DNA from 3 places in the Rhizobium sp. X9 genome. Region 1 is predicted to be linked to each of the others. Evidence: predicted binding sites of a transcription regulator. Region 1 holds the regulator's gene; each other region holds the start of a gene.

Region 1 (10,092 bases):
ACTTCATCCAGGCGCAGAGCGTCATCACCGCCGGCTTCGTCATGGGCATCATGCTGATCCCCTATGTCTCGTCGCTGTCGGATGACATCATCACCGCCGTGCCGCGCTCTCTGCGTGACGGTTCGCTCGGTCTCGGCGCCACGCGGTCTGAAACCATCAAGAAGGTCATCGTTCCCGCCGCTCTTCCCGGCATCGTCGGCGCCGTGCTGATGACGGCATCGCGTGCGATCGGCGAAACCATGATCGTGGTTCTCGCGGCCGGCGTTGCCGCCCGCCTGCAACTCAACCCCTTCGAACCGATGACCACCGTAACGGTCAAGATCGTCAGTCAGCTGACCGGCGACCTTGAATTCACCTCGCCGCAAACGCTGGTTGCCTTCGCGCTGGGCATCACGCTTTTTGCCATCACGCTTTGCCTGAATATCTACGCGCTTTACATCGTGCGCAAATACCGGGAGCAATATGAATGACCGACATCGTTTCTCCCGCAGCCGGCGCTGCCGGCACCAACAAGGCCGCACGTCGTGATATCGGCATCAAGCGCCGCTACGCCGCCGAACGCCGTTTCCGTGCCTATGGCATGGCAGCGATTTCCTTTGGCCTCCTGTTCCTCTTCCTGCTGCTCTGGTCGGTCGTCTCCAAGGGTTACACCGCCTTCCAGCAGACGATGATCACCGTTCCGGTCGAGTTTTCCGAACTGATCATCGATCCGAAGAATGAGCGGGCCGCAAATCCTGCCAAGCTGATGACGGCCAATTATCCCGTCCTCGCTCGCGATGCCGTCGCCAAGGTTCTTGGCGTTGCGCCGACGGACCGTGCCGGTCTTCGCGCCGTCAACACCATGATCTCGGACAGCGTTCGCACACAGCTGCGCGATATCGTCGTTGCCGATCCGGCCATTATCGGCACCACGCGCACCGTCACGCTTCTGGCGTCTGGTGATGTCGACAGTGCCTTCAAGGGCCAGGTGGACATGACGGTGGATGAAGCCAACCGCCGTATCTCGAACCAGCAGCTCGGCTGGATGAACCAGCTCGCCGAAAGCGGCCAGCTCGGCAAGCATTTCAATACCGGCATCTTCGTCAACGGCAATTCGAGCCGTCCGGAAGCGGCGGGTGTCGGCGTGGCGCTGATCGGCTCCTTTTACATGATGCTGATCGTGCTTGTGCTGTCGCTGCCGATCGGCGTCGCAGCCTCCATCTATCTTGAAGAATTTGCCCCTAAGAACCGCCTGACGGATCTCATCGAGGTGAACATCAACAATCTGGCGGCAGTTCCTTCGATCGTCTACGGTCTGCTCGGCCTTTCCGTTTTCATCAACTTCATGGGCTTTCCGCGCTCCGCCTCTCTGGTTGGCGGCCTTGTCCTGACGCTGATGACGCTGCCGACGATCATCATCGCGACCCGTGCCGCATTGAAGGCCGTGCCGCCGTCGATCCGCGCTGCCGCACTCGGTCTGGGCGCATCCAAGATGCAGACGATCTTCCACCACGTCCTGCCGCTCGCCATGCCCGGCATTCTGACCGGCACCATCATCGGCCTCGCCCACGCATTGGGCGAAACGGCGCCGCTGCTTCTGATCGGCATGGTGGCATTCGTTGCGAATTATCCGACAACGCCAATGGATCCGTCCACGGCTCTGCCGGTGCAGATTTACATGTGGGCGAACGAAGCCGAACGCGCCTTTGTCGAGAGGACATCTGGCGCTATCATCATCCTGCTTCTGTTCCTCATCGTCATGAATGTTGGCGCAATCCTGTTGCGTCGCCGCTTTGAGCGGCGCTGGTAGAGGGAGCTAGAGCAATGAACATGTTGTCGGAAGCAGCAGTTGAAAAGGCGCTGGACAAGAAAATGAATGAAGTCTCATACAAGATGATCGGCAAGGACGTTTCGGTTTATTACGGCGAAAAGCGCGCGCTTTACGACGTGAACCTCAACGTCCGTGAAAACACGGTGACTGCGCTTATCGGCCCGTCCGGTTGCGGTAAATCCACTTTCCTGCGCACCTTGAACCGCATGAACGACACGATCGACGGTTGCCGGGTCACCGGCAAGATCACGCTCGACACGGACGATATCTACGATCAGGCGATCGACGTCGTCGAATTGCGCGCCCGCGTCGGCATGGTGTTCCAGAAGCCGAACCCGTTTCCCAAGACCATCTATGAAAACATCGCCTACGGCCCGCGCATCCATGGTCTCGCCCGCAACAAGGCGGATATGGACCAGATCGTCGAGCAGAGCCTGCAGAAGGCGGGTCTCTGGAACGAGGTGAAGGATCGCCTGCTGGAGTCCGGCACGGGTCTCTCCGGTGGTCAGCAGCAGCGTCTGTGCATCGCGCGCGCGGTTGCCGTCAGCCCGGAAGTCATCCTGATGGACGAACCCTGCTCGGCGCTCGATCCGATCGCGACCGCAAAGGTCGAGGAACTGATCCACGAACTGCGCACCAACTACACGATCGTCATCGTCACGCACTCCATGCAGCAGGCGGCGCGTGTTTCGCAGCGTACGGCCATGTTCCATCTTGGTCATCTTGTCGAAGAAAATGAAACGGACAAGATGTTCACCAATCCGGACGACCAGCGCACGCAGGATTACATCATGGGCCGCTTCGGCTGATCCCCGGCCGGCGCTTTCTCGAAACCGAACAAGACTGGTGCCTCTGCCGTGCCCGCTTCCGGGTACGCGCATGCAGGCCAAGCCGGAGGACTAGACCGTGACACAGACAACGACCCATTCGCATATCCTGTCCGCCTATGACGACGAATTGAAGTTTCTGACGCGCCGCATCGCCGAAATGGGCGGTCTTGCCGAGCAGATGTGCGGCGACGCCGTGCGTGCCCTCGTCAATTCCGATGCGGCACTCGCGCAGAAGGTCATTTCCGACGATACAATTCTCGACCATGCCGAACGCGAAATCGGCGACAAGGCCATCGTCACCATCGCCAGACGCCAACCTGTGGCGGCCGACCTTCGCGAGATCATCGGCACCCTGCGCATCGCCGCCGATCTGGAACGCGTCGGCGATCTCGGCAAGAACACCGCAAAGCGCGTCATCGCGGTTGCCGGAACCGGCGTGCCGCGCAAGCTCGCCCGCGGCATCGAACATCTGTCGGAGCTGGCGCTGGTGCAGCTCAAGGAAGTCCTCGACGTCTATTCCACCCGTTCCGCCGAGAAGGCCAATGCCATTCGCGAGCGCGACGAGGAAATCGACGCGATGTACACGTCGCTCTTCCGGGAGCTTCTGACCTACATGATGGAAGATCCGCGCAACATCACCACCTGCACGCATCTTCTGTTCTGCGCCAAGAACATCGAGCGCATCGGCGACCACGCCACGAATATTGCCGAGACGATCTATTACATGACCACCGGCAGCCAGCCGGAGGGCGAGCGTCCGAAGGACGACAGTTCCAACACCCTCGGTTCGGTGACCGAGTAACAGACAAGCAGAAGCTTGCGGAGTTCAATATATGGTGCCCAAGATTGCAGTTGTGGAAGACGAGGAAGCGTTGAGCGTCCTGCTTCGTTACAATCTCGAGGCTGAGGGATACGACGTCGACACGATACCCCGTGGCGACGAGGCGGAAATCAGGCTGCAGGAGCGTATTCCGGATCTTCTCATCCTGGATTGGATGCTGCCCGGTGTGTCCGGTATCGAACTCTGCAGGCGATTGAGAATGCGGCCGGAAACCGAACGCCTGCCCATCATCATGCTGACGGCGCGCGGAGAGGAAAGTGAGCGGGTTCGCGGTCTTGCCACCGGTGCCGATGATTATGTCGTCAAGCCGTTTTCGACGCCGGAACTCATGGCCCGCGTCAAGGCCATGCTGCGCCGGGCCCGGCCCGAGGTTCTGTCATCGGTGCTGAAATGCGGCGATATCGAACTCGATCGCGAAACCCATCGCGTTCACCGCAAAAGCCGCGAAGTTCGCCTCGGCCCGACGGAATTCCGCCTGCTGGAGTTCCTGATGACATCGCCGGGCCGGGTGTTTTCCCGCTCGCAATTGCTGGATGGCGTCTGGGGTCACGATATCTATGTCGATGAGCGCACTGTCGATGTGCATGTCGGCCGTCTGCGCAAGGCTCTGAATTTTTCGCACATGCAGGATGTTATCCGCACCGTGCGTGGTGCCGGATATTCGATGGAAGCCTGAGCGAAGCGGAGCCGATAGTTTCGCTGGCAACATGGTGCCGCAAAAAAGCAGGCCCGAAATCGGAAACGGTTTCGGGCTTTTTCTATATCAACATCCACAAAACTCGATGCCATTCTCCGTCTTGACGGAGGATCGGCAGCCAGTTGAAACCAAAATCGAAGGGTGACGCCCAATCACGAGGGAGTGGCAAGGGTTCGGCGCGCTGTCATCAAGCTGACCGCGGAGCCGGCCTGTTTTTCGTCATAAAAAAACGGGCCCGAAGGCCCGTAATTTTGAGTGTTGAAATGCGTGCCGCAACACTCAAGCCTTACGGCGCTCGCTCACCGGCTGGTAGGCGAGTTTCGCATGGAACTTGCAATAGGGCGAAGATTCCAGCGCTTCACAACCGCAGAAATGGAAGTCGTCCTTCAGCGGATCGCCAACCGGCCACTTGCAGGTGCGCTCGGTCAGTTCCGTCAGCGTCAGGCGACGGGAAATCGGCGTGACAACGTTTTTGGAAGGAACGTAATCGAGAACCTGTGCGGTCTCGATGTCGATCTCCTCGTGCAGCGCCGTTGCCGCGTTCGAACGGGTGAGAACCCGCGCCGGGGCTGCGTTGACGCGGCCTGCGAAAGTCGTCGTGCGCGGAGCAGGTGCAGCGGTGCGCTTGGGCGCGGAACGTGCCGAAGTGACCGGACCGCCAGCCTTGACGCGCCCCGGCAGGTTGAGACGATGGACCTTGCCGATTACGGCATTGCGGCTGACACCGCCCAGCTGCGCTGCTATCTGGCTGGCGCTAAGCCCTTCGGACCACAATTTCTTGAGTTTTTCGACTCGCTCGTCTGTCCAGTTCATGCCGCTTCTCCGCTTGTCGCGTGTATTTTCGGCAGAATCCCTCTCCGTCTCGCGGGCGTGCCGCAAGCGTGGTTTCCGCCGGATTTTTGGTGACTAGTTCCGCCGCAATGCAGTCTAGTAATTAGCGATTAACCTAGTGCCACGCAGACTCCGTGGCAAGAGTCGGGGGAATCATCTGGAATCGATTTTCCGGTTTTCCCCAACTTGCTGGCGAGTTGAGTCTGAAAGGCAACACCTTGGGGCTCGCCGGCCGCCACCTACTAGGGCTTGAGAAGCCCGGGAAACGCGGACTTTTGTTGACATCGGCAAACGAAGTGACAATAGTGCCCCTGCCGCCGCGAGGCGGCATTTTTGATTTTCAGGCGAGGGATAACCCTTGAAGCCTATTGACAACCGTTGACAGCGCATCTGCGCAAGGAGTGATACAGCCATGGCCGAAGCCGCCGCGCCATTGTTTGATACGTTTTCCAGAGCCCCCCTGCGCTTTGAGCGCGGTGAGGGCGTCTGGCTGTTCACGGAAAGCGGCGAACGATATCTCGATTTTGCGGCCGGTGTCGCCGTCAACTCACTGGGCCATGCCCATCCGCACCTTGTGGATGCGATCAAGACGCAGGCCGAGAAGGTCTGGCACGTCTCGAACCTCTATGAAGTGCCGGGACAGGAAAAACTCGCCAGGCGCCTGACGGAAGCGACTTTCGCAGACAAGGTGTTCTTCACCAATTCCGGCGCGGAAGCACTGGAATGTGCAATAAAGACCGCGCGCCGTTATCACTATTCGAAAGGCCATCCGGAAAAGTTCCGTATCGTCACGTTCGAAGGCGCGTTCCATGGCCGCACGCTTGCGACGATCGCCGCCGGCGGCCAGCAGAAATATCTCGAAGGTTTCGGTCCCAAGGTCGAAGGTTTCGATCAGGTGCCGTTCGGCGATGTCGATGCCCTGAAGGCAGCCATCACGGCCGAGACGGCCGCACTTCTGATCGAGCCCATCCAGGGCGAGGGCGGTATCCGCGCGCCCAGCAAGGAATTCCTGCAACTCCTGCGTGGTCTGTGCGACGAGCACGGCCTGCTCCTGATTTTCGATGAGGTCCAGACGGGCGTCGGCCGCACGGGCAAACTCTTTGCCTATGAGCAGACCGGTGTTGCGCCCGATATCATGGCAGTCGCCAAGGGTATTGGCGGCGGTTTCCCGCTCGGCGCATGCCTTGCAACAGCGGATGCTGCTTCCGGCATGACGGCGGGCGTACACGGCACCACCTATGGCGGCAATCCGCTGGCCATGGCGGTCGGCAATGCCGTGCTGGATGTCGTTCTAGCCGACGGTTTTCTCGAAAAGGTCCGTGATGTCGCGTTGGTTTTCCGCCAGGGCCTCGCCTCGCTCAAGGATCGTTATCCTGACGTGATCGAGGAAATCCGCGGCGAAGGCCTGCTTCTGGGCATCAAGGCGAAGGTTCCTTCGGGCGATCTGCTGCAGGCCATGCGCGCCGAACATCTGCTTGGCGTGCCTGCGGGCGACAATGTCATCCGCCTTCTGCCGCCGCTCGTCACCACGGCGGAAGAGGCCCGCGAGGGTCTTGCGCGTGTCGACGCGGCCGCCGCCTCCCTGACAGCGAAACAGGCGAAAATCGCCTGAGTAAATCAAGGGCGGGCCTCTGTTCAGGGGCTCGCAAGCATGGGACAGATCAGCATGGTTTCACCAAAACATTTTCTGGACCTCTCGGCCGTCGGGTCGGAGGACTTGCGGACAATTCTTGATGATGCGCGCACGCGCAAGATTGCCACCAAAACCGGCACGGCGGCAAAGCCGCTTGCCGGCAAGATGCTGGCGATGATCTTTGAAAAGCCGTCCACCCGCACCCGCGTCTCCTTCGATGTCGGCATGCGCCAGCTCGGCGGCGAGACCCTTTTCCTGTCGGGCACGGAAATGCAGCTGGGCCGCGCCGAAACGATTGGCGATACGGCCAAGGTGCTGTCGCGTTATGTCGACGCCATCATGATCCGCACGACAGATCATTCGCGCCTGCTCGAGCTTGCTGAACACGCCACTGTGCCGGTCATCAACGGTCTAACGGACGACACCCATCCCTGCCAGATCATGGCGGATATATTGACGTTCGAGGAACATCGCGGCCCGGTCAAGGGCAAGACCATTGCCTGGACGGGCGACGGCAACAATGTGCTGCATTCCTTCGTGGAAGGCTCCGCCCGTTTTGGCTATCGCATGGCGATGGCGGTGCCGATGGGGTCCGAACCGCATGACAAGTTCTTGAACTGGGCGCGCAACAATGGCGGCGAGATCGCGCTGTACCACGATGCCGATAAGGCAGTGGCGGGAGCGGATTGCGTCGTTACCGATACCTGGGTGTCGATGAACCAGGAGCACAAGGCGCGCGGCCACAATATTTTCCAGCCCTATCAGGTCAATGAAGCCCTGATGGCGAAGGCTGATAAAGACGCGCTGTTCATGCATTGCCTGCCGGCACATCGTGGCGAGGAAGTGACTGATGGCGTGATCGACGGGCCGCAGTCGGTCGTCTTCGATGAGGCGGAAAACCGCCTGCATGCGCAGAAGTCCATCATTGCCTGGTGCATGGGCGTCATCTGACGGCTCTTGCCCTTCCTGCCAAACGGTGAGGAAGGGTGCTTGAACTTGGCTCGGCACATTACCATCTGTGGGACTTCGAAAAGGCTCGTCGGTTTTGCTGGCGGGCCACAATCACGATTTGCACGATTTTTCCCGGAGGCGGTTTCGCTTCCCGAATCTCTGTGCGACAAGCGGAAAAAGCACATTCAGAAAGCCGGACTTTTGGACGGTAGCGGCGCAACGGCTGCGCCAAGGAGTTATGATATGGCAGATGTAACAGTTGAACTGGACGATCTCGATTTGGCTGGCGACGACAAGGTCGTGCCCTTTCAGGTCGAAGGTCTGGATGTGCGCGGCCGCGCCGTGCAGGTTGGGCCGCTGTTGAATGCCATTCTCGAAAGGCACGACTATCCTGCGGTGGTCGCCCGCCTTCTCGCGGAAGCCACCGTTCTGACGGCGCTGATCGGCACCTCGCTTAAATTTTCCGGCAAGCTCACCGTTCAGACCAAGGGTGACGGCCCGGTTGACCTTCTGGTGGCGGATTTCACCGCCCCTGAAAGCATGCGTGCCTATGCCCGTTTCGATGAGGAGCGGCTGGCGGAGGCGATTGCGGCGGGAGCGACCTCTCCGGAACAGTTGCTGGGCACCGGCATTCTGGCCTTCACCATCGATCAGGGCGCGGGAATGCAGCCCTATCAGGGCATCGTGCCGCTGGACGGCTCGTCGCTGGAAGAAATCGCCGGGGTTTATTTCCGCCAGTCGGAACAGCTTCCCACCCGCGTGCGCCTTGGCGTTGCCGAATTCTTCGACCGTGACGGCGATGGAAAGCCACGCCACGGCTGGCGTGCCGGCGGCGTGATTGCGCAATTTCTGCCGCAGGCGCCTGAGCGTCTTCGCATGCGTGATCTTCACGGAGGCGACGGCGATGAGGGCAATTACGACGTGGCTGAGGATGATGCCTGGACCGAGGCGGTCACGCTGCTGAACACGGTGGATACCGACGAGCTGACCGATCCGCAGGTGCCGGTGGAGCGTCTGCTCTACAGGCTTTTCCACGAAAGTGGCGTGCGCATCTACGATCCGCAGGCGATTTTTGACCGCTGCAGCTGCTCGCGCGAAAAGATCAAGGGCGTGCTCTCCGGCTTCACCGCCGAAGAGATCAAGGCAAGCGAAGAAGACGGCGCAATTGCCGTGACCTGCGAGTTCTGCTCCACGACCTATCGCTATGATGTCAGCGAGTTTGAAAACGCCTGAGGCACTTTGACTGGCGAGGCCGCGCTATTAAATGGTGCGGCCCCGTTTGCGTCAGTTCAAGACCCGCATCAGGCCGGGTGAATCCAGTGAGAAGGCGGGTATGGTGACATTGAACACCTCGCCTTTGTCCGTTTCCATTTCATAATGGCCAAACATCAGGCCGGACGGCGTATCCAGCGGACATCCTGACGAATATTCGTAGCTGTCGCCGGGGTTCAGATGCGGCTGCTCGCCGACGACGCCGGGGCCGTAGACTTCATCCACCTGTCCGTTCTGATCGGTGATGTGCCAGTAGCGGTTGACGAGTGTTACCGGAATATCTGAGTTGTTCGAGATCACGACTTTATAGCCCCAGACGTAACGGTCGTCATCCGGGTCGGATTGTTCCTCGAGATAATACGGATCGACCGTAACCTCGATATCCCTTGTCAGAGCACGATACATACGCGCCACACCTCGATATTATGCCTGCCGCCGATATCCTACACTATAGGTTCTGGCTATCGTCAAGAAAATGAACGACTTGACGGGCAGGCGGCATCTTCTGTTGCGCTGTTTTCTACCGTTAGGGATAACGGTAAAGGTAAATATTGGTTGCCTGATACCGGGCTTCACCCTTGCGGCGGGAGCCTTTCGGACGCCATGGCCGGACATTGAAGACGGGCCATGGCGATGTGCAAACTGAATTTTTAAGCCGAAACGGCTGCCAGACCCTTCGCCAGATCCTCCAGCAGATCGTCCGTATCCTCAATGCCGCAGGAAAGACGCAAGGTGCCGCCGGAAATGCCGAGTTCGGCGCGCGCCTCATCGGTCAGGTTCTTGTGCGTCGTGGTGCCGGGGTGGGTGATGAGGCTCTTGGCATCGCCGAGATTGTTGGAGATCTTCACGATTTCCAGCGCGTTCTGCAGCGCGAAGGCCGCATCCTTGCCGCCCTTCAGTTCGAAAGCCACGAGCGTCGATCCGCCGGACATCTGCCGCGCGATGATGTCGGCCTGTGGGTGATCGGCGCGGCCGGGATAGATGACCTTGGCAACCTTGCCGCTATCGGCGAGGAAATCGGCGATTTTGCCGGCATTGGCCGTCTGCTGCTTGACGCGCAGCGGCAGGGTCTCGATGCCCTTCAGCAGCGTCCAGGCGTTGAACGGCGACATGGCCGGGCCGGTATGGCGGAAGTAATCCTGCAGCTCTTCCTCGATCCACTTCTTGTCGGAAAGGATCACGCCGCCAAGGCAACGGCCCTGACCGTCAATATGTTTCGTTGCCGAA
Region 2 (8,790 bases), on a different replicon from region 1:
CTTGTCCTTCCTCCTCTCGACCAGCCGCACCCCTAGTATATCCTCCAATCGTTTCACATTATGTGAGACAGTCGGTTGGGATATCTGAAGCCGTCGCGACGCCTCGTGAAAGCTGCCAGTTTCGATTACCTCTATGAATGCTGCGACATGCGAAAGGCTAAACATTACTTTCTCTAATCAAGGAATTAGTTGAACCTCGTTAATTGCCGCACGAGGTCTTCGGCCTTGGACAAAATCTATAATGTTGTCAGCAGCCTCGTGCTCGATAGCCAAACGCGACTTCGCCACTGCTGAGCCTATGTGGGGTGTCAAGATCGAATCATGTTCGCGATTGAGGAGACCCCCGTGGACCTTGTCAGGCCGGTCGGGTCTGGCCCAGTCCTCCATCTCATAAACATCAGCGGCGTAGCCTCCCAAGCGCCCCGCCTGCAATGCAGCGACAACAGCCTCTTCATCAACCACGCTTCCGCGTGCAGGATTGATAAGAAGTGCTCCTTTGGGCATTTTGGCGAGTTGTTCAGCGCCGAGGAGATGCTTCGTTTCGGCCGAAAGCGGGAGTGCACACACAAGAAAGGTAGACGACGAGATCAACTGGTCAAATTCAAGAGGCTTTACGTTCAGTCTGATCTCATCGGCTTTGTCCAGGGATTGACGATCCCAGTACGACACAATGGCGCCGAAGGTACTTAGGCGCTGTGCTATAGCTTTTCCGATCGCTCCCATCCCTAAAATGCCGATTGCTGTGCCCTGCAGCCCAAGGCCGTAAAACCGAGGGCGCCAACCTTTGTAATCCCTCCTGACGCTCTTGTCGCCTGGCAGAATGTGCCGCCCAAGAGCAATCATCAGACCGATTGTAAGTTCGGCTGTCGGGTCAGTGAGAAGATCGGACACTATCGTGACGTGGACTCCACGCTGCGTGCAGGCTTCGATGTCGAAGTTATCGAAGCCTTTCAGCGCACATGCCACAAGTTGAAGATCGGGAGCGTGCGCGAGTACAGACGCGTCGATCATGTCCGGCATGAACGCCATCATCGCCTTGGCGTCGCTCAATTCTGCGAGCAGTTTCTCGCGGGGCCATGTATCATCAGTATCGTTGCAAACTAAACGAGCGTGGGGAGATAGCTTTGAGATAATCTCCTCGTGGACGCGATGGGTGATTACTACCTTTGGGAGCATTTAATTTATCCTTCTATTGCAGCTGGCGGCGGAGGAGAGCGCCGACCTGGTCAACGATGGTGACCATCAGAAGGACAACGAGCATGATCGCAAGAACCTCCTGATAATTCATGATCCGGAGGGATGTCATCAACTCGAAACCGATACCACCAGCTCCCACAGTGCCCAGGATTGTCGAGGCGCGGAAGTTGTACTCCCACCGATAGATGGTCACATCGGCCAATTGCGGTAGAACTTGTGGCAAGATCGCCCGCGTCACGATCTGGAACGGCGACGCACCAGCTGCGCGTGCGGCTTCTATAGGCGCATTATCGCAATGCTCGATCGCCTCCGCAAAGAACTTGCCCACCATGCCAACCGAGTGAAGACCAAGAGCCAGCACGCCTGGGAGCGCTCCAAATCCCACTGCCGCCACGAAGACGATGCCCATAATCAGCTCCGGGATCGACCGTAGACCATTCAACAATCCACGCGAGATCATATAGATGACAGCGTTGGGTGCTGTTTTCCCTGAGGCGAAAAAGCCAACTGGAAGTGATATCAGTACCGCGATCGCAGTCCCAGCTATACTCATCGCCAGAGTGTCGATGAGAGGGCTGATCCACTCCAAGCCTCGGTTGAAATCCGGGGGAAACATTTCCGTACCGAGCTGCCAGAGCGCAGGAAACCCAGATCCCAGACGCTCCAGATCAAGAAGACCGGAGTGATAACTGCTAACAATGATCACACACGCAATTGCCAACGCGATCACGCCAGCTCTGGTCCAAGCTTTGTTTTGATGTTGAAGGATAGAGTCGTAGTCGGCCGACGGCTGTGTCATCACATATCCTGGAAGAAAGGACGCAGGCCAGCGCCTGCGTCGAAAGGTGAGAAACTGTCTCGAACGCGCCTTACTGACTCAGGTCCAAGTTCAGCACTTTACCGAGCTCACGGACGACGTCGTAGGCTTTGTCATCGATCGGAGCGAACCCATCGGCTTTGAAGGATGCCAATACCTTTTCGTCTTTAAGGTCGATGAAGGCTTTGGTGATCGCCTCTTTCAACGAAGTGTCAAGATCCGACCGCATGGTCCAGGGGTACTGCGGGAACGGATCGGACTCGGCGAGGGCGATAACTTTCTTAGGATCAATGGTGCCACGAGCGACCATTGAATTGTAGATGGGCAACGAAAGTCCGCCAATCTGAGCATTGCCATTCTGCACTGCAATAGCCACGGCATCATGCGACCCTACGAAGTTCTCGCTATAGTCTTTTCCAGCCTCAACTCCGGCCTTAAGCAGCATAGATTTCGGGATAAGGTGGCTTGAGGTGGAAGCCACGTCCCCAAACGCGACCTTTTTCCCTTTTGCATCTTCAAGGCTTTCGATGCCAGCCTCTGCATTGGCGACAACTACAGCGCGATAGGTGGTTTCGCCATCCTTCATAAGTGCTGCGAAAGGCTCGATATCAGCCTTGGTTTTCGCGAGCGTGTAAGAGAGCGGCCCGAAATAAGCCAACTCAAGCCGGCCGAAACGCATCGCTTCGATCATTGACGAGTAGTCGGTCGTTACGATCAGTTCAATCTCCCGACCGAGTGTCTTCTCAAGATACTCCTCGAGAGGACGATTGTTTTTGATGACAGTGGCGGCGTTCTCGTCCGGTAGCAACGCGACGCGCAATGTCTCTGGATTTGAGCCAGCATGCGCCAACGAACTCCAGCCAAGAACGGCGAGGAATGCGAGGGACAGAAGCTTCTTCATAATGCGGCCTCCATGGCAGCTAAAGGTTGATCATACTCGTAGTTGGACAAATCTTGTGTTGTGGTCGGATTTCTTGGGGCGCTGCGGTAGATCGACGCACACATTTGATCGGTCAGTTCGTCGACAGCGGCGTCCGCAACCACTTCCCCGTCGCGCATAGCAATGACCCGGTCGCCGAACCGGCGAGCTAGATCGATCTGATGAAGGCTGATCACAGCAGTGATGCCGTCGGCTGTGCATATTTCGCGAAGCTGCGACAGGACCTCGACAGCCGTTTCAGGGTCCAGACTTGCAACGGGCTCATCTGCAAGGACCAGTTGGGGCTTCTGGACCAGCGCGCGCGCAATGCCCACCCGTTGCTGCTGACCGCCGGATAGTTGATCCGCCCTGACGAGAGCCTTATCAAGAAGGCCTACGCGTTCAAGGCATTCCAACCCCAGCCTTCGATCCGAACGCGGCATAGGGAACAACGTACGCCAGCCAGAGTGGTAGCCCAGGCGGCCCGTCATGACGTTGTCGAGCGCGCTCAAGCGCCCTATGAGTTGGTGCTGCTGGAATATCATCCCAGTTCGCCTTCGGTGAATGCGAAGCTTAGTTTCCGCATCCAGAGCACCAATATCGTTAGAAGTGATCGAACCAGACGTCGGCGCAACCAAGCCGTTGAGTGTCCGGATGAGGGTAGATTTGCCTGCGCCGGATCTACCGAGGAGCACGACGAACTGACCCTGGTTGAACGTCAATGTCGTTGTCTTCAAAGCTTGGGTGCCGTTGGCATAGGTCACGGCAACTCCGTTCAGAGCCAGCATCACAATAATCCTGATCGTTAGTGGTGCATCGATTGAATATTTGCATCACTATGGGCGACATATGACGTCCGTTTATCAGGCTCGTGAAACTTCAATGACAGCACTTAAACTCAGCTCTACCTCCTCGCGTAGCTGCGATGGAGAAATTTCACCCAGAGCCGCCTGATCATGACGGCCCGGTCCCAATTCTACACCACCTTGACGGATGCTATCCCATATTCGGCCAGATAAACCGGCCCTTCTCCAGCCGCCGGGTAAAAAGGCAGGCGCCCAGACCATCATGCCAGATGATCTTCAAAATATCCGATCTGCGGCCCCTGAAGACGAAGAGATGCCCTGACAACGGATCATGCTGCAGAACCTCCTGCACCCGAAGCGCCAAGGAGGGAAAGCCACAGCGCATGTCCGTATATCCGCGCCTTCCTGGCGGGCACCCTTGATCCCGAATATTCCCGTCAGCTGACCGAGCAACTACGACAGGCAGGCGTCCCGGTTTGACCATGCCGTCGCTGGCAATTAATCTGAGCACGTGGCGGATGTTTGCAAGCAGACCCGGATGTTTGCGAGCACATTGGCAAAGAGCGTGAGCACGACGCCCGCTCCATTGTCAGATAATTCGAGCAGAAAATGCCGATGTTTGCGAGCAGAGGCGCTTATGTTGGCAAGCCGCTACATCTATGGGGCGTCGATCTTGAGCGCGCCATGAAGGAGGCCGCGCCCGAGATCGGGGAGAAGATCGGCCTACAGCATGAGGGTTCCACCCCCGTCACCTTGCCGGATGGGACGCAGACGCACCGCAACACATGGAAGGTTCAGGACGCCGGCGATCTGGCCTATAGCCAGCTAGAACGCCGCCTGTCCCGGTCGGGCGTCAAGGAAACCACGCTCGACTATACCCGTGACTTTGCCGAGCGGCGCGGGATCGCGGAGCAAATGGGCGTCCGCAGCGAGATCGAGATTCCGGCCGAGCGCGCGGCCGGGCTACGTGCGGAGCGGGAGTCGACGGCCGGGGATCATGCGCTTGATCGCAGATCCTCGCAAAAAGTCGGCCGAGATCTTGCGCAGGATCTTCGTGCAGATCCGCGCGAGGATCTCGCCAGCGATCGACAGCAGCGCCGCAATCCGTTCGAGGGCCTGAAACTCGCGCGCGGCGCGGCGGCCGAGGGGCCGCAGCAGGACCGCGCCGGCGAGGACGGCCCGCAGATCGATCAGAAACGGCCACAGCAGGCCGAGAAGCAGCGGCGCGGTATGTTCGCCGGCCTCAAGCTCAATGCGCGTCCTGCACCCTCGCAGGAGCGCAGCGAGCGGCCGGAAAGGGAAGGGAGCTTGCGGCAGGCGCCTGCGCCCGACCGGCTGACCGAGCGGGCGCGGGGGCAGTCGCCGCTTGAGCAGGCCGTTGACCGCTATTCGCGAGCCTATCAGTCGATCGACCAGCATCGGCGCGAGGGCTTGCCGGTCCTCGACATGCAGCGGCAGGAAATGCGCGATGCCGGCCAGCAGCTCGACCAGGTGCAGGGCGGCATGAAAGATTTGATGCGCTCGACCCTGCAAAATGATCCGGAGACGGCGCGCGCCATGACCGAGCTTTCCGGCCGGGAGCGTGTCGCGCAGGTCATCGACGGCATGAAGCGCGAGAACGCCGCGCTGCAAGACCCGAATGTCAGGGCCGAGCGGTTCGTGAACCGCTGGCAGGAACTGGACGGCCAGCGCCAGAAACTTCGCGGCTGGCAGCACGACGAGGCGCGGGGCAAGGTCGAAAGCCAGATGAACGGCCTGACCAAGAGCCTTGAGCGTGACCCGCAGGTAGATTCCATCCTGCGCAATCGCCGTCAGGAGCTTGGAATCGGGCAGGAGCTTCGCCGGGGGCAGAGCATCGCCCATCAGTTGCAAGAGGAAATGACACGCGGCCAGCGGCTCAGCCGGGGCATCGGCATGTCAATGTAGGTTAGGGAGTGACCATGACGGAGCTGGACGACGACAGGGAAGGTATCGAGCCGGAAACACTGGACGAGGACGCCGGCGACCCGGCCGCCGCGTTCGACGCGCTACGGCGCACGATCGAGACGCAGGGCGCGCAGATCGGCGCGGAAATGACGGTCATCCGTCGCGGGCTGGAAGCCGCCTTCGACCAGTTCGAGAAGATCGAGCCGCAGGCCGACTACAAGCCCCAGCTCGCCCAGCTCGTGCAGGCGCTCGACAGCGTTGCGCAACGGATGCACGGCGTTGAACAGTCACCCATTCTCCGGCAGGGCGCGCAGCACTATGCGGCGGCGCTTGAGCGCAGCGGCGAGGGCTTGGTGAGGACGGCCGTGCAACAGCTCGAGCGGCAGGCGTCCGACCTCGAGCGCGCCGGCCGGAATCTTTCGGCGCACGTCGCCAGTGCGCGGGAGCGCAAGCGACAAAATTGGTGGCTTGTCGCCGCGTTCGCTCTCGGCCTGATCGTCGGCGCGCTCGTGATGCTGTTTCTTCCGCGCCTGTTGCCGTTCTCGGCCGCGCCGCGTGTCGCCAGTGTCGTCATGGGCGAAAGGCCGTGGCAGGCCGGTATGAGCCTCATGGCGTTCGGCAGCCCGGAAGCATGGCAGCGGGTGGCGTCGGCCGACCAGCTCATTGAGGCGAACAGGGACTCGGTAGCGGCTTGTTGGGAGGCCGCGCGCACGTCCGGAGGATCAGCGTTGCACCATCACCGTGAAAGCGACGGAATGATCGGCGTTTTCACTCGGCAAACAAGTGTAGAGATCACTTAGGCTCCAAGTCACCGTTCGATTAACTGACCATCATCCGTTAGATACATACCATCTGATAGGTAAACTAGCCCATCTTCGTCGGCGGCATCGGAAAGCTCCGCCCATATCTCAGCCATATCCGACAGTTCCAAGCCGAGGGCATTTGCCAAGGATTGCCCTCCTTGCTCGATTTGGGTTTGGCTCAAGCCAGTAAATTCGACGTAGCGCCTGCCATGGAGGTCGCTTGCATGTCGGGCCGACGCCCCAAATGCGGAAAAGATGCTGGCCGCATGTTCGATGAGGCGTTCTTGATTTGGATATGGGGCTTTACTTCTGTCGTCTTCTCCGGCTGTCGCTGTCATAACAGTATAGGATGCTTGGAACCGAACTATTCTCAGAAGCACAAAACTATCTGACGACAAGCAGTATTGAGCCTGACTAGAATCAAATTTGTCCGACGAAGAAATTGTAGCCACAGGGTTTTCTCTTACGTTGCTGCACCTCTGCAAATGCAGGTGGGTGAGTTTTGTCTCGCTCGCTTGCAACAGCGCCTAGCGTCCCTTGTCGGAAAGGTGTCCATCGGGCGATATCCACAGACCATCCGAAAGATAGGCGTCGTCGCGGCCGTCTCCCCCGATCGCGTTATACAACGCATCCGTACGTTGTCCTAGAATAGGGCTGGCGCTCCTCCGGCTAGGTTTTCGATCTGAAATCGAGACGGCCATTTCGAAGAGGCGCTGTTCGGGATCGGAGCGATTGGTGCGTAAGAGGCGGCCGGCAGGATCAATCAACTCTCCTAACCGAGATGGATCAGATATCGAGGAGCGAACGGCTTCATGATCGTGCCCCAGGCTGACGAGATGTTGCGTTAGCCGCCCGAGCGCGCTCCTGGTTTCTTCTTCTGACGGCTCAAAGTCCTTTGTGATCACACGCAAGATTTTACCGCTCTGACCATCAAAAACGACTTGTCCTGCCTGCGATAGGTCGAACCGGCATGTCATGCCGCGAAAAGATTGCAATCCAGAAAGCACCGCAAGAATGCGCGAAAGCGAGGTGTTAATCGGCCAGTTCTCACGTTCGAAGAGCAAGGGTTTGTCGCTCTTCTGTTCAACTACGATCCAGGATCGGTGGTGAGAGGAAGCGAATGTGAGCCGCCCTGCCAGGAATTCGGGCCAAACAGCGGCCATGATCATAACGGCTTCTTGGACCCCGATGTACTGGTCTTCAGTCCATGAGCGGAGCTGCCGAACGAGCGGCCGCTTTTGATGATAATCTAGCGCCGCAGCGGTCAGAATATCGAAATTCGAAGCGACTCCTTGATTGTTACGGTGTTTTTCGAGCCAATTTTGCTCACTGTCGGCTCGATCTCTCATAAGAAGACGACGAGAGACGCCTATAACGTCCTGATTTGATCCGCCGTTGGCGAATTCTTCAATTATGAGCGGATTTCGAAACCCATCCGGAAGCGTGGTAATATAGCTGTTTTCCGGGTTATCCTCATCTTCATATGGAATGCCGAAGTGGCTTCGGAGGTAATTCTCGGCAACCTCATTCGACCGCTTCTTGCGTTCCTCCGGTGTTAGGTCTTGCTCGTCATCATCCCAGAATTCCTCACTATCCTGGTCGTCCTCTTCACCGTGTATTTCATATAATGGCTCGTAGATCGCCTGAAACGGACTGCCGCCAAAACTTGCCAGAAGACCTCTTGGTCGAACGAGAGCCCAAGTAGGGCCATGCGAACCATTCCCGTTCGAAGGCGAGGAATCACAAATTAGCAGTCCTATCCAATCCGCATGACGGAGATAGACCTTTATTACTTCTACGACATCGTTGGTCGTCATATGTCGTGCGTTGACGACATGCAGAAATATTTCGAAGAAAACGCGCTCTTGCACTTCGGACATGTGCCATGGGACGCGATCACCTTTCAAGCGATCCCATTCGGCAACAAACCTGTCCGATATCTCCTTGGCGACGGAAAATATTTCGTCATCACTCATGATCGCCCCTCTCACTAGCTGCCGCTACTTCTCGGCGCGGCCGTATTCGTATTGTTGTCGGATCAGACCAGAGCCGCTTGCGGATCGAGCGGCTTACCCTTGAAGGGCGCGACGTTGATTTCCCCTTCCCGCTTGCGGGCCTGGGCAATGTCATAGCTGTTCTGCATCCGCATGAGCGTATCCATCGACACGCCGAAAGCCTTCTCGACCCGGAGCGCCATTTCCGGGGAAAGATGCGCGCGCTCGTTCAGCATGGCCGACAACGCCGCCCTCGTAACACCTAGAACTTGCGCCGCGCTCGTGACCGAAAGGCCAAGAGGCTCGATGATCTCACTTTTGACGAAGC
Region 3 (10,092 bases), 840 kb from region 1:
TCGTGGCCGCGCTGAAATGAGTCTTTGTCTCGGACGCCTTCCTATGGCATAGCGGGTGCCATTATGAATTTCAATGGATTGACAATCGTGGACAAGCAGCTTGTGGAGGCAGCGCGGCGGGAAGTGCGGGAGATATTCCCGGAAACGCCGTTGCAGTTGAATGAACATCTCAGCCGTCGGTATGGCGCGTCGATTTGGCTGAAGCGTGAAGATCTGTCCCCGGTTCGTTCCTACAAGATTAGAGGCGCATTCAATTTTCTCCGCAAGGCTGTGGCGAAGGCCGGCAAGGGCAAGGTGTTCGTCTGTGCTTCCGCCGGCAACCACGCACAGGGTTTTGCTTTCGCGTGCCGTCATTTCGGCGTTCACGGCGTTGTGTTCATGCCGGTAACGACACCGCAGCAGAAGATCGACAAGACCCGCATCTTCGGCGGCGAATTCATCAGCATCCGTCTGGTGGGCGACATATTCGACCAGTGTTACGCCGCTGCGCGCAAATACGTGGAAGATAATGACGGCTACATGGTGCCGCCCTTCGATCATGAGGACATCATCGAGGGCCAGGCAACGGTCGCAGCCGAAATCATGGACCAGCTTCCGGAAGGCACGAAGCCGGACATCGTCGTCATGCCTGTCGGCGGCGGCGGTCTGTCGGCAGGGCTTTCTGGCTTTCTGGCCGGCACGGTCCGCAAGGAGAACTTCGTGTTCTGCGAGCCCGAGGGTGCACCGAGCCTGAAGAAGAGCCTGGAACGCGGCGAGCCGGTCACGCTCACCAAGGTCGACAATTTCGTCGACGGCGCCGCCGTGGCCCGCATCGGTGACCTGAATTTCAAGGCGCTGAAGGATTTCCCGGCCGAGCAGGTCTTGCTTATCCCCGAAAACGCCATCTGCGTGACGATCATCGAGATGCTGAACCTTGAAGGTGTGGTGCTGGAGCCGGCGGGCGCGCTGGCGATTGCAGCCCTGGAAAAGCTCGGCCGCGAGAAGCTGGAAGGCAAGACGGTCATCGTCGTCGTCTCCGGCGGCAATTTCGATTTCGAGCGCCTGCCTGACGTCAAGGAACGCGCCATGCGTTACACCGGCGTGAAGAAATACTTCATTCTGCGCCTGCCGCAGCGCCCCGGCGCGCTGCGCGATTTCCTCAATCTGCTCGGCCCGGACGACGATATCGCCCGTTTTGAATATCTGAAGAAATCCGCCCGCAATTTCGGCTCGATCCTGATCGGTATCGAAACCAGCGCGCAGGAAAACTTCGCGGGGCTTCTGGAGCGCTTCGAGGCCGCGGGTCTCGGTTATGAGGATATTACCGAAAACGACATCCTGTCGAACCTGATCATCTGATTGGTTTGAGAGCGACAGGGAGGGGCGGATGAGATCCGCCCTTCAAAAGGCGACATCGATTTTAGGGAGTGAAAGCCATGGCATCGTTTTTTTCCAAAATCCTCTCGGCCTTCGGCTCCGGCCAGCCGTCCGACGCGCCGCAGAAGACGGCGCAGGTGGAGCCGCATGCGCACGGCGAATATCTGATCTACGCGACGCCGCTCAAGGAAGGCGGCCAGTTCCGGCTGGCCGGCCGTATCGAGAAAAAGGTCGGTGATGAGGTGCTGGTGCACGAATTCGTGCGCGCCGATGTCTTCTCCAGCCTGGATGATGCGGTGGAGTTCACGGTCCGCAAGGCAAAACTGATCATCGACCAGAACGGCGCATCGCTTTTCCCAGGAAAATGATGACGGTTTCTTGCGTCTTACATTAAGATTCCGTTGGTTGCTTCGCCCTATCGTCCTTGGGGAGCATGGAGTCGCGCGCCACTGAAACCGCGCGATGTGAATAGATAGGGCATGTGCCGATGCAATGGGCAAATCTGGCACTCTTCGCGACGGAGGCCATCGTCTATTTCTCGGTAATGACGGCGTTCCTTCATTACCGGCATATTCTCGGCATCGGTGTTTTTCTCACCGCGCTGGGCGTAATGCATTTCATGGAAACCTACCTGGCGGCCGTCTTTTACGTCGAGCTGCCCTTCGGCGTGGCATCACCCGGCTCCTCCATCCTTTTTGCCGGCAAGCTGATGATGATCCTGATGCTCTATATGCGTGAGGATGCGGCGGTCGTGCGCCAGCCTATCTACGGCCTGCTTCTCGGCAACATATTGACCGTCATCATGGCGCAGATCATCCATTTTCATCAGACGGTCGCAATTGTGCCCGGACAGTCGGTCAGCGCCGGTTTTCTGGATGAGATGGGTGTGTTGATGGTCTGGGGAACCAGTCTCCTCTATATCGACGCCATCGCCATCATTCTGTTTTATGAAAAGCTGGGGCGCTATCTACAGCGCCATATCGTCCTGCGTTTCGCCATCTGCGGCGTCGTGATTCTAAGCCTCGATCAGGCAGGCTTTTACGGGGCGCTGCGATATATGCTGAACGCGCCGATCGATGTCTTTTACGATGGCTGGAAGGCGAAGATGGCGGCGGTCGCCATTTATTCCCTGATTTTCGCCATTTATCTCAAGCTGACGGCGGCGAAGGGGCGCTTCCTGACGCGCCGCAGCGTTGCCGATGTGTTCAACGATCTCACCTTCAGGGAACGCTATGAGGAGCTTCTATCGCGCTCCGGCCGTGACATGCTGACCGGCGTCTCGGACCGTGCCCGCATGGAACTCGATGCGCCATCCGTTGTCGTGGAATGCCTGGAGAAAAAGCGCCCGGTCAGCGTGCTGATCGTTGATATCGATCACTTCAAAACCGTCAACGATACGTTCGGGCACTTGCCGGGCGATGAGATATTACGGGAGTTTGCCGCCGTTCTGAAACGCATGGTGCAGCCGCATGGCCATTTGTACCGTTTCGGAGGCGAGGAGTTCGTGGCGCTTTTGCCTGCGGTTCCGCATGAGGCCGCACTTGCCTTTTCCGCCAGTCTGAGGATGGCGATCCTCGCGGACATGCAGCGGCCGGACGGTTCGCCGCTGACCGTCAGCATTGGCGTTGCCACGTCCTTCGAGGACGGGCAGCTTTTCCGCGCACTTCTATCGGAGGCGGATGCGCGGCTTTACGCGGCAAAAAATAACGGCCGGGACCAGGTCCACGGCCGTTATGGAATGTGGGTCGGCTGATACCGGCAAACACGCCGGCATCGCCCGCATCAGATGGGCTCAGGCGGCCTGCGCCAGTTCGGCAACCTTGGCGCCGGCGGCTGCAACGGCCTTCTCGACGGCTTCCGGACCGAATGCCAGGCCTTCGACATAGATCACTTCCACATCGGTCATGCCCATGAAGCCGAGAACGGTCTTGAGGTAAGGCACGGCATGGTTCAGCGGAGCGGCCGGGCCTTCCGAATAAACGCCGGCGGCAGCCAGCACGATGTAAACCTTCTTGCCGGTGGCAAGGCCTTCCGGACCGGTTTCGGTGTAGCGGAAGGTCTGGCCGGCGCGGGCGACGTTGTCGATCCACGACTTCAGGCCGGAATAGATGTTGAAGTTGATGAGGCCGGTGCCGATGACAACCGTGTCGGCGGCCAGAAGCTCGGCAACCAGCTTGTCGGAATAATCGGCGGCAACCGCTTCTTCAGCCGTGCGCTGGTCGGCCGGCTTGCGGATCGCTGCGGTCTTGACGGTGTCGAGATGCGGAATGGGGTCGGCAGCGAGATCGCGGTGGACAAGGGTATTCGCCGCCGACTTGGCCTTCAGCTTGTTTGCGAGTTCACTGGAAAACTTGTTGGAAACCGATTCGTCGCCACGCGGGCTGGAGGTGATGAGCAGAATGTTGGACATGGTCTTTCCTTGCATATGCGATGAATTGACGGACGCCTTGGGAGGGCGGGAGAGCACGATGCCCTTCCTTTGACCCCTATATGAGGAATTGCTGCCATCAAGAAAACTGTGATAATATGGAAGCCATCTATCGAGGAAATGGATGGAACATGGACGCGAACCCGACGCTCGACCAATTGCAGGTATTTTTGACGGTCGCCGAGACCGGCAGTTTTTCCGCCGCGTCGCGGGCGCTCAACCGCGCCCAATCGGTGGTTAGCTACACCATCGCCAATCTCGAGGCACAGCTTGAAGTCACCCTGTTCGAGCGCAACGGCGTACGCCAGCCGCGGCTGACGGATGAGGGCCGCGCGATGCTCGAGGATGCAAGGCGCATCGTCGCCGGCCTGCAGGAGATGCGCGCCCGCGCCAAGGGTCTGAAGCAGGGGCTTGAGGCGGAGCTTTCCGTCGCCATCAGCACCATGGTGCCGGCAGAAGCGGTCGTTGCAGTGCTGCGGGATTTTCGCAAGGAATTCCCCACCGTCGCCCTCAGCCTCAATGTCGGCGAGCTGGGCATGGTGATGGACATGGTGCTCTCCCGCAAGGCCGGCATCGGCATCGGCGGGGCGCTGCTGCGCCAGGATGACGAGCTGGTCGTCGAAAAGGTCGGCCATTCCTTCATGCTGCCGGTCGTCGCTTCGGATCATCCCCTGGCGCAGATCGAACGACCGCTGGTCCTCGGCGATGTTCGCGAGGAAGTCCAGCTCGTCGTTACCGATGCGTCGGGGCTGACCAAGGGCCGCGATTTCAACGTGCTATCCTACAAGACTTGGCGGGTCAGCGATATCGCCACGAAGTATCAACTCATCAAGGGTGGTCTCGGCTGGGGCGGTCTGCCCGCATCGATCGTTCGTAACGATCTGACCAATGGCAGTCTGAAGGCGCTGGACCTCGGGGCCTATGAGCAGGGCAAGTACCCGCTCTTTGCGCTCCGCCGGGTCGATTCACCCGCCGGCCCCGCCGGCCAGTGGCTGGCCACAGCATTCCAGCAGCGTCTGTCGGCCTGCCCGAACCAGAAGGATTTCAACAGGATAGTTGCCGGAAGCAAACAGAGGAATATTTCTGTCGCCGCGGAGTGACATCAGCTGAATCCGCGACAATTGGACATGGATCGAGAGGGTGCCGCTTGTTTCTTCTCCCCGAGGGGGAGAAGTCCGCGGCAGCGGGATGAGGGGGCAACGTCAGCCGTATCCGGAGAGCTTGCCCCCTCATCCGACCCTTCGGGCCACCTTGTCCCCGGTGGGGAGAAGAAAAAGGCAGCAACCTCGGCACCAAGCCCCAGGCAACACCAATTGACGCAAGCGACCTACCTGCCTATACCTAACCCACGGTCAGCAGTTCACCGAGGCATCGCCGTCCCGTAAGGGAAGCTAAACCTGCATTTTGAAAGATTGACAGCACTTATCCCGTGCCTTGTCGGAAGCCGGCGGTCAGCGACACCTTTTCGGAATGGCACTTGAGGGTAAGTCATGCCACGTTCGATCCTTTCCATTGATATTGCCGACCTCTCGACCTTTGCCAAATCGCTTCGTGAACAGATCGGCCGGCTGGACCGCCAGCCGAGCCATGTGGAGATGCTCAATCTTCTGAGCCGCGCTGCCGGGTTCCGCAATTTTCAGCATCTGCGTGCGTCACGCACGCCATCCGCAGAAAGCGGTCCTCCGTTACCACAGACACGAGCGGAGACAATACCCGCCGCCAACGAGGGCAGGGTGCTGAAGACCGCGCGGATTTTCGATGGCGACGGCCGGTTGATGCAATGGCCCGCCCGCCGATCCCAGCAGGAACTGTGCCTCTGGTATCTCTGGGCAAAAATCCCCACCGGCCGCAGTTTCTCCGAGCGCGAATTCAGCAGCTTTCTGGATGGTCTGCATCTTTTTCGGGATGCCGCGATGCTACGCCGCGACATGGTCGGCCTGCGGCTCATCCGCCGCAACCGCGACGGAAGCGACTATCAACGCATCGAGCAAAAGCCACCGGCGGAACTGCCGCTGCTGCTACGCGCTGTGGGTGGGCGTGATTGAGAAATAGTCAGCGATGCAGCTGACAGGCTTTCATCAAGCTCAACATCATCCTCGGGCTTGACCCGAGGCCCCACACACCGCCGCAGTCAATGGATACTCGGATCAAGCCCGAGGATTACGTCGAGTTGATGGAGGCGTCGAAAGCAAGTCTGCCCTCCCGGCGCATTCCCGCCGGGAGGGCTGCAATCCCTAGAGAACCAGACGGAATTTCGCGAAACCTTCCGCGCCTTCACCGGCATCCTCGATCTTTGCGCCCTTGATATCGGCCGCATAGTGGCGGCCCTTGGGGCCGGTTTCGAAGATTGCCGAGGTATTGGCGACCGGCGCGAAGGACCAGTTGGCATCCGCAGACGGGTTGATGGTGCCCTGATCAATGATATAGCGCACGATCACGTCGCGGTTGGTGTCGGGGGCGACGAAGATCACCTTGTCGGCGGCAATATCCGGGAATTTGCCGCCGCCGCTCGCCCGGTAATTATTGGTCGCCACCACGAATTTCTGCTCGGGATCGATCGGCTTGCCTTCAAATTGCAGGTTGACGATGCGGTTGCTGTCGGGATTGACCGCCTTGCCGTCCTTGTCGAACTTCGCCGGCTTGGAAATATCGATCTGGTAGGTGACACCGTCGATGACGTCGAAATTATAGGACGGAAAATCCGCGTTCAAGAGCGGTGCGTCTTTCGCGCCAGCCTCGACCGTGTTGAACATGCCGGCAGACATTTCCAGCCAGTTTTTCACCTGCGCGCCGTTGATCAGCACCGCCTGCACCGTGTTGGGGTAAAGGTAAAGATCGGCGACGTTCTTGATGGCGATGTCACCAGCAGGGACATCGGTATAATAATCCGCGCCACCGCGACCGCCCGACTTGAAGGGTGCGGCTGCCGAAAGCACCGGCAGGTCCTTATATTGCCCTTCCTTCAGCATGTCCTTGATATACCAGGTCTGGGCGTTGGAGACGATCTGGACGGAAGGATCGTCGGCCACCAGTGCGAAATAGGAATAGAGCGGGGCAGAGGTCTTGCCGACCGGCCGGCGCACATAGGCGAGCGCCGCTTCGTGATCGGCCTTGGCGGCGGCGATGACTTCCGGCTTGTCCGTGAAGTCTGCAACGATCTTGCGGTTTTCGTCGCGGTGATAAATCGGACGGGCTTCAGAGGTGAAGTCGACAATCTTCCAGCTCTTGCCGTCCTTTTCGAGCAGCAGGTCGATGAGGCCCATATGCGACCCCCAGAAACCGGCCATCACGGCAGGCTTGCCCAGAAGCGTACCCTTCACCGCATCCACACCCTCGATGCCGTCCCAGGTCTTCGGACCGGGGAAGACGAGATGCTGGTGGCCGGTGAAAATGGCGTCGATGCCCTCGACACCCGCCAGATAAAGCGAGGCGTTCTCCATGCGATCGCTCTGGCCCTTGCCGTCGATGCCGGAATGGGACAGGGCGATGACGATGTCGGCGCCTTCTTCCTTCATGACCGGCACCCAGGCTTTCGCCGCCTCGACGATATCGCGCGTCTGGGCCTTGCCCTCGAGGTTCTTGGAATCCCACATCATGATCTGCGGCGGCACGAAGCCGATGATGCCGACCTTGACCGGGCTGGTGACGCCCGCGCCGTCGCGGATCTGTTTTTCGAGGATGACGTAAGGCTTGAAGAACAGCTCGTCCTGCTTGGGATCAGATGCCAGCTGACCCTTGGTGAGGTTGGCGCAGACATAGGGAAAACCGGCACCCGCCAGCGTATTGGCCATATAGTCGAGGCCATAATTGAATTCGTGATTGCCAAGCGTGCCGCAATCATAGCCGAGAACATTCATGGCATTGATCACGGGGTGCTTGTCGCCGGCCTTCATGCCCCGCTCATAGGCGATGTAGTCGCCGAGCGGATTGCCCTGCAGGAAGTCGCCATTATCCACCAGCATCGAGTTTCCGGCTTCGGCGCGGATCGTGCCTATGATCGAGGCCGTGCGGGAAAGCCCCATCGTGTCGTTCGGCTTGTCGGCGTAATAATCATAGGGAAAGACGTGAACGTGAATGTCCGTCGTTTCCATGATGCGCAGATGCGCCTGATTGGCCGCAGCACGCGCGGCAAAAGGGTGCAGCATCACCAGTGCCGACGAGGCGGCAATGCCGCTGAGAAGCGAACGGCGGCTGATGGGGTGGAGAGCGAGAAGCGACGACATGGGAACTCCTTCGGATGAAGCTTGCTCTGTCATGGAAAACGACAAGGTAGAAGCAATCGCCGAGGAGTCCATCATCAAAATGACAGGGCGGTGACGGACGGAGCCTTTTTCAACCGTTTGATAAATTTTTTGTCACGGGAGCGCCACGCGCGTCATCGCATGGGAATGCGCTTTGCTTGGTCAGCGCATTCCGATTTCGGAAACCGATGTCTTCAGCGGGCGAGCGTCGGCTTCACTTCTTCATGGAAAAAGCGGAAATAGGAGGAAAGCTGCGCCAGCGTGTTGCTGGAAAGCCTTAGTTGCAGGCCGAGGCGGTTCTGGTGCTGCCATTGCACTTCACCCTCGATGAAACCAAGGTCCTCGCTCTGCACCTTGACCCGGCTGCCCTTGGCGGCAGCGAAAGGTCCGTCCAGTTCGAGCGCCATTCCGGTGGCCGACAGGTCCAGTACGCGGCCCCGGGTCGACTGGCTGAAATAATGCACGGTCGCGAAAATCCTGGTCTTGCTGCGCGGTGCGCTGCGGGTCGCCATATTAAGGTTGTTTGCCATTTTGCTACTCAAATCAATTGTTTTCGATACCTGCATCATGGCGCAGAAAGTTTGAAAGCCGTTTAGCTCTTCTGTTAAAATTGTAAGTAATCGTGCGATTATGCTGTATCAATACGGCACTGGTAGCAATTATTGCGGGCCGAACGCACATGTACATAGGCGACGTCGCCGCGCTCCAGGAGATGTTCGGCGCGTGCCACGATCTCACTGGTCGCGGTCACCGCGCCAGTGCCGTAGACGATGCGGTCGTCAGCGCCATATCCGCGAACGATATAGTCCGGGCTGTTAAGCATCGGGGGAACGGCATCCGTTTGCGGATAGCGCTCACAGGCCTCCGCGTGAAGAAAGACCGGGCCCGTTTCGGCATAGGGCTGGAGCGAGGGGAAGGGCCGGTAGGCGAGGATCAGCATTCCTTCGCCTTCGTCAATCTGGGCAAGGCAATGGCGGCAGGGCATGCCGCCGGGGGAAACGGCTTTTTCCGGCGGGTTGCCATAGGCGTCGCCAGCTCCTGCACGAAAGGCTTCAGCTTCCTTAGCCGGCATTGCTGTAAAAACGAGATCGGTCATGGCTTGGTCCTATAGGTTCGGCTCGGCGTTGCTTCTTTGCAGCTATGATCTCGAAACAGAGCTCTATCCACCCGATTCTTGACAGGCGATGCAACCAGCCCATTGCGTGTTTCGTTAGCATCGGGAATCAGTGACGCTCCTCGTTCCCGGAAGGTCTGATTTTATGTTCCGTCGTTTTCTGGCCGCCGTTCCGCTGGCTTTTGTTTCGTTGACGGCTCCGATCGGGGCGCAGGCGCAGGTCGCCTCCGGCCTCGATGGCCTGTCCGACGAGCAGCTGCAGCAGGCGGTCAATTTCGTTATCGGCAACGCGATCTTCTCGCTCTACCACGAGGGCTCGCGCATGCTGATTTCGGATTTCGGAGCGCCGGAAACGGGAAGTGTCCAGGCCCCGGCCGATCAGCTGGCAGGAACCCTCATCCTCCAGGCCAATGAGGAATGGCTCGATACCGCGCTCGTCAACGCCACCGACAGCTGGTATCTGGCGCGTGAAGCGGAGACCTTGCCCGATCACGAAGCGCCGGTCTTTTCCGCGCTGGTGCCTGACAGAAGCCGCGACCGCAACATGGCCTGCCTGATGGTCGGCCGTGACAAGGACGGTTATGGCGATCTTGCCGCCATGATGGGGCTGGACAATGCCGAATTCGGCAAATGCGCCGCCGCCTATCCGGGCGTCGCTTCGGCCTGGGAGAATTTTCTGGCGCCCCACCGCAGCCAGACACCGTCCAGATTTTCCGTTAGCTATGTGCCGCCGCGTGACCCTGAACTTGAACCCTATGCCATCATGGTCAAGGAATCGAAGGTTCTCGATCTCATCAGCCGCAGTTTCGGCGGTTATGGCCTCAAGGGCGACGTCAAGCTGACGGCAAAGTCCTGCGGCCGCCCCGATGTCTACTGGTCGGCAGAAAAGCGCGAGATCACCTATTGCTACGAGCTTGGTAAATTCCAGGCGGAGCTGATCGCCGATCATCTCC

What was found. Region 1 encodes PhoB, which activates phosphate uptake and scavenging genes when phosphate is short. Its sites were predicted from a motif close to TGTCATNNANCTGTCAT; they were not measured.
Positions count from the first base shown of each region.
Region 2: a site for PhoB is predicted at 3,805-3,821, ahead of phnC (phosphonate ABC transporter ATP-binding protein). Genes of this name have one in related genera too.
Region 3: a site for PhoB is predicted at 8,087-8,103, ahead of JZY08_RS04640 (bifunctional 2',3'-cyclic-nucleotide 2'-phosphodiesterase/3'-nucleotidase). Genes of this name have one in related genera too.

Region 1 covers NZ_CP071311.1:110,705-120,796, forward strand. Annotated here, with positions in the region: gene pstC (phosphate ABC transporter permease subunit PstC) at 1-470, shown strand, start outside; gene pstA (phosphate ABC transporter permease PstA) at 467-1,789, shown strand; gene pstB (phosphate ABC transporter ATP-binding protein PstB) at 1,804-2,619, shown strand; gene phoU (phosphate signaling complex protein PhoU) at 2,717-3,442, shown strand; gene phoB (phosphate regulon transcriptional regulator PhoB) at 3,474-4,157, shown strand; gene JZY08_RS00535 (GcrA family cell cycle regulator) at 4,458-4,991, opposite strand; gene JZY08_RS00540 (aspartate aminotransferase family protein) at 5,422-6,621, shown strand; gene argF (ornithine carbamoyltransferase) at 6,676-7,593, shown strand; gene JZY08_RS00550 (Hsp33 family molecular chaperone) at 7,837-8,826, shown strand; gene apaG (Co2+/Mg2+ efflux protein ApaG) at 8,878-9,270, opposite strand; gene JZY08_RS00560 (O-succinylhomoserine sulfhydrylase) at 9,516-10,092, opposite strand, start outside.
Region 2 covers NZ_CP071313.1:177,556-186,345, forward strand. Annotated here, with positions in the region: gene JZY08_RS26675 (LysR family transcriptional regulator) at 1-165, opposite strand, end outside; gene JZY08_RS26680 (phosphonate dehydrogenase) at 178-1,176, opposite strand; gene phnE (phosphonate ABC transporter, permease protein PhnE) at 1,190-1,996, opposite strand; gene phnD (phosphate/phosphite/phosphonate ABC transporter substrate-binding protein) at 2,067-2,915, opposite strand; gene phnC (phosphonate ABC transporter ATP-binding protein) at 2,912-3,721, opposite strand; partial or broken gene tnpB (IS66 family insertion sequence element accessory protein TnpB) at 3,942-4,124, opposite strand; gene JZY08_RS27760 (hypothetical protein) at 4,355-5,665, shown strand; gene JZY08_RS26715 (DUF6118 family protein) at 5,680-6,465, shown strand; gene JZY08_RS26720 (hypothetical protein) at 6,474-6,806, opposite strand; gene JZY08_RS26725 (hypothetical protein) at 6,996-8,444, opposite strand; gene JZY08_RS26730 (HigA family addiction module antitoxin) at 8,507-8,790, opposite strand, start outside.
Region 3 covers NZ_CP071311.1:949,804-959,895, forward strand. Annotated here, with positions in the region: gene ilvA (threonine ammonia-lyase) at 64-1,338, shown strand; gene JZY08_RS04615 (HlyU family transcriptional regulator) at 1,416-1,724, shown strand; gene JZY08_RS04620 (diguanylate cyclase) at 1,844-3,109, shown strand; gene JZY08_RS04625 (FMN-dependent NADH-azoreductase) at 3,149-3,766, opposite strand; gene JZY08_RS04630 (LysR family transcriptional regulator) at 3,916-4,884, shown strand; gene JZY08_RS04635 (DUF2087 domain-containing protein) at 5,275-5,829, shown strand; gene JZY08_RS04640 (bifunctional 2',3'-cyclic-nucleotide 2'-phosphodiesterase/3'-nucleotidase) at 6,019-8,007, opposite strand; gene JZY08_RS04645 (PilZ domain-containing protein) at 8,220-8,555, opposite strand; gene JZY08_RS04650 (DUF1203 domain-containing protein) at 8,654-9,121, opposite strand; gene JZY08_RS04655 (DUF4344 domain-containing metallopeptidase) at 9,285-10,092, shown strand, end outside.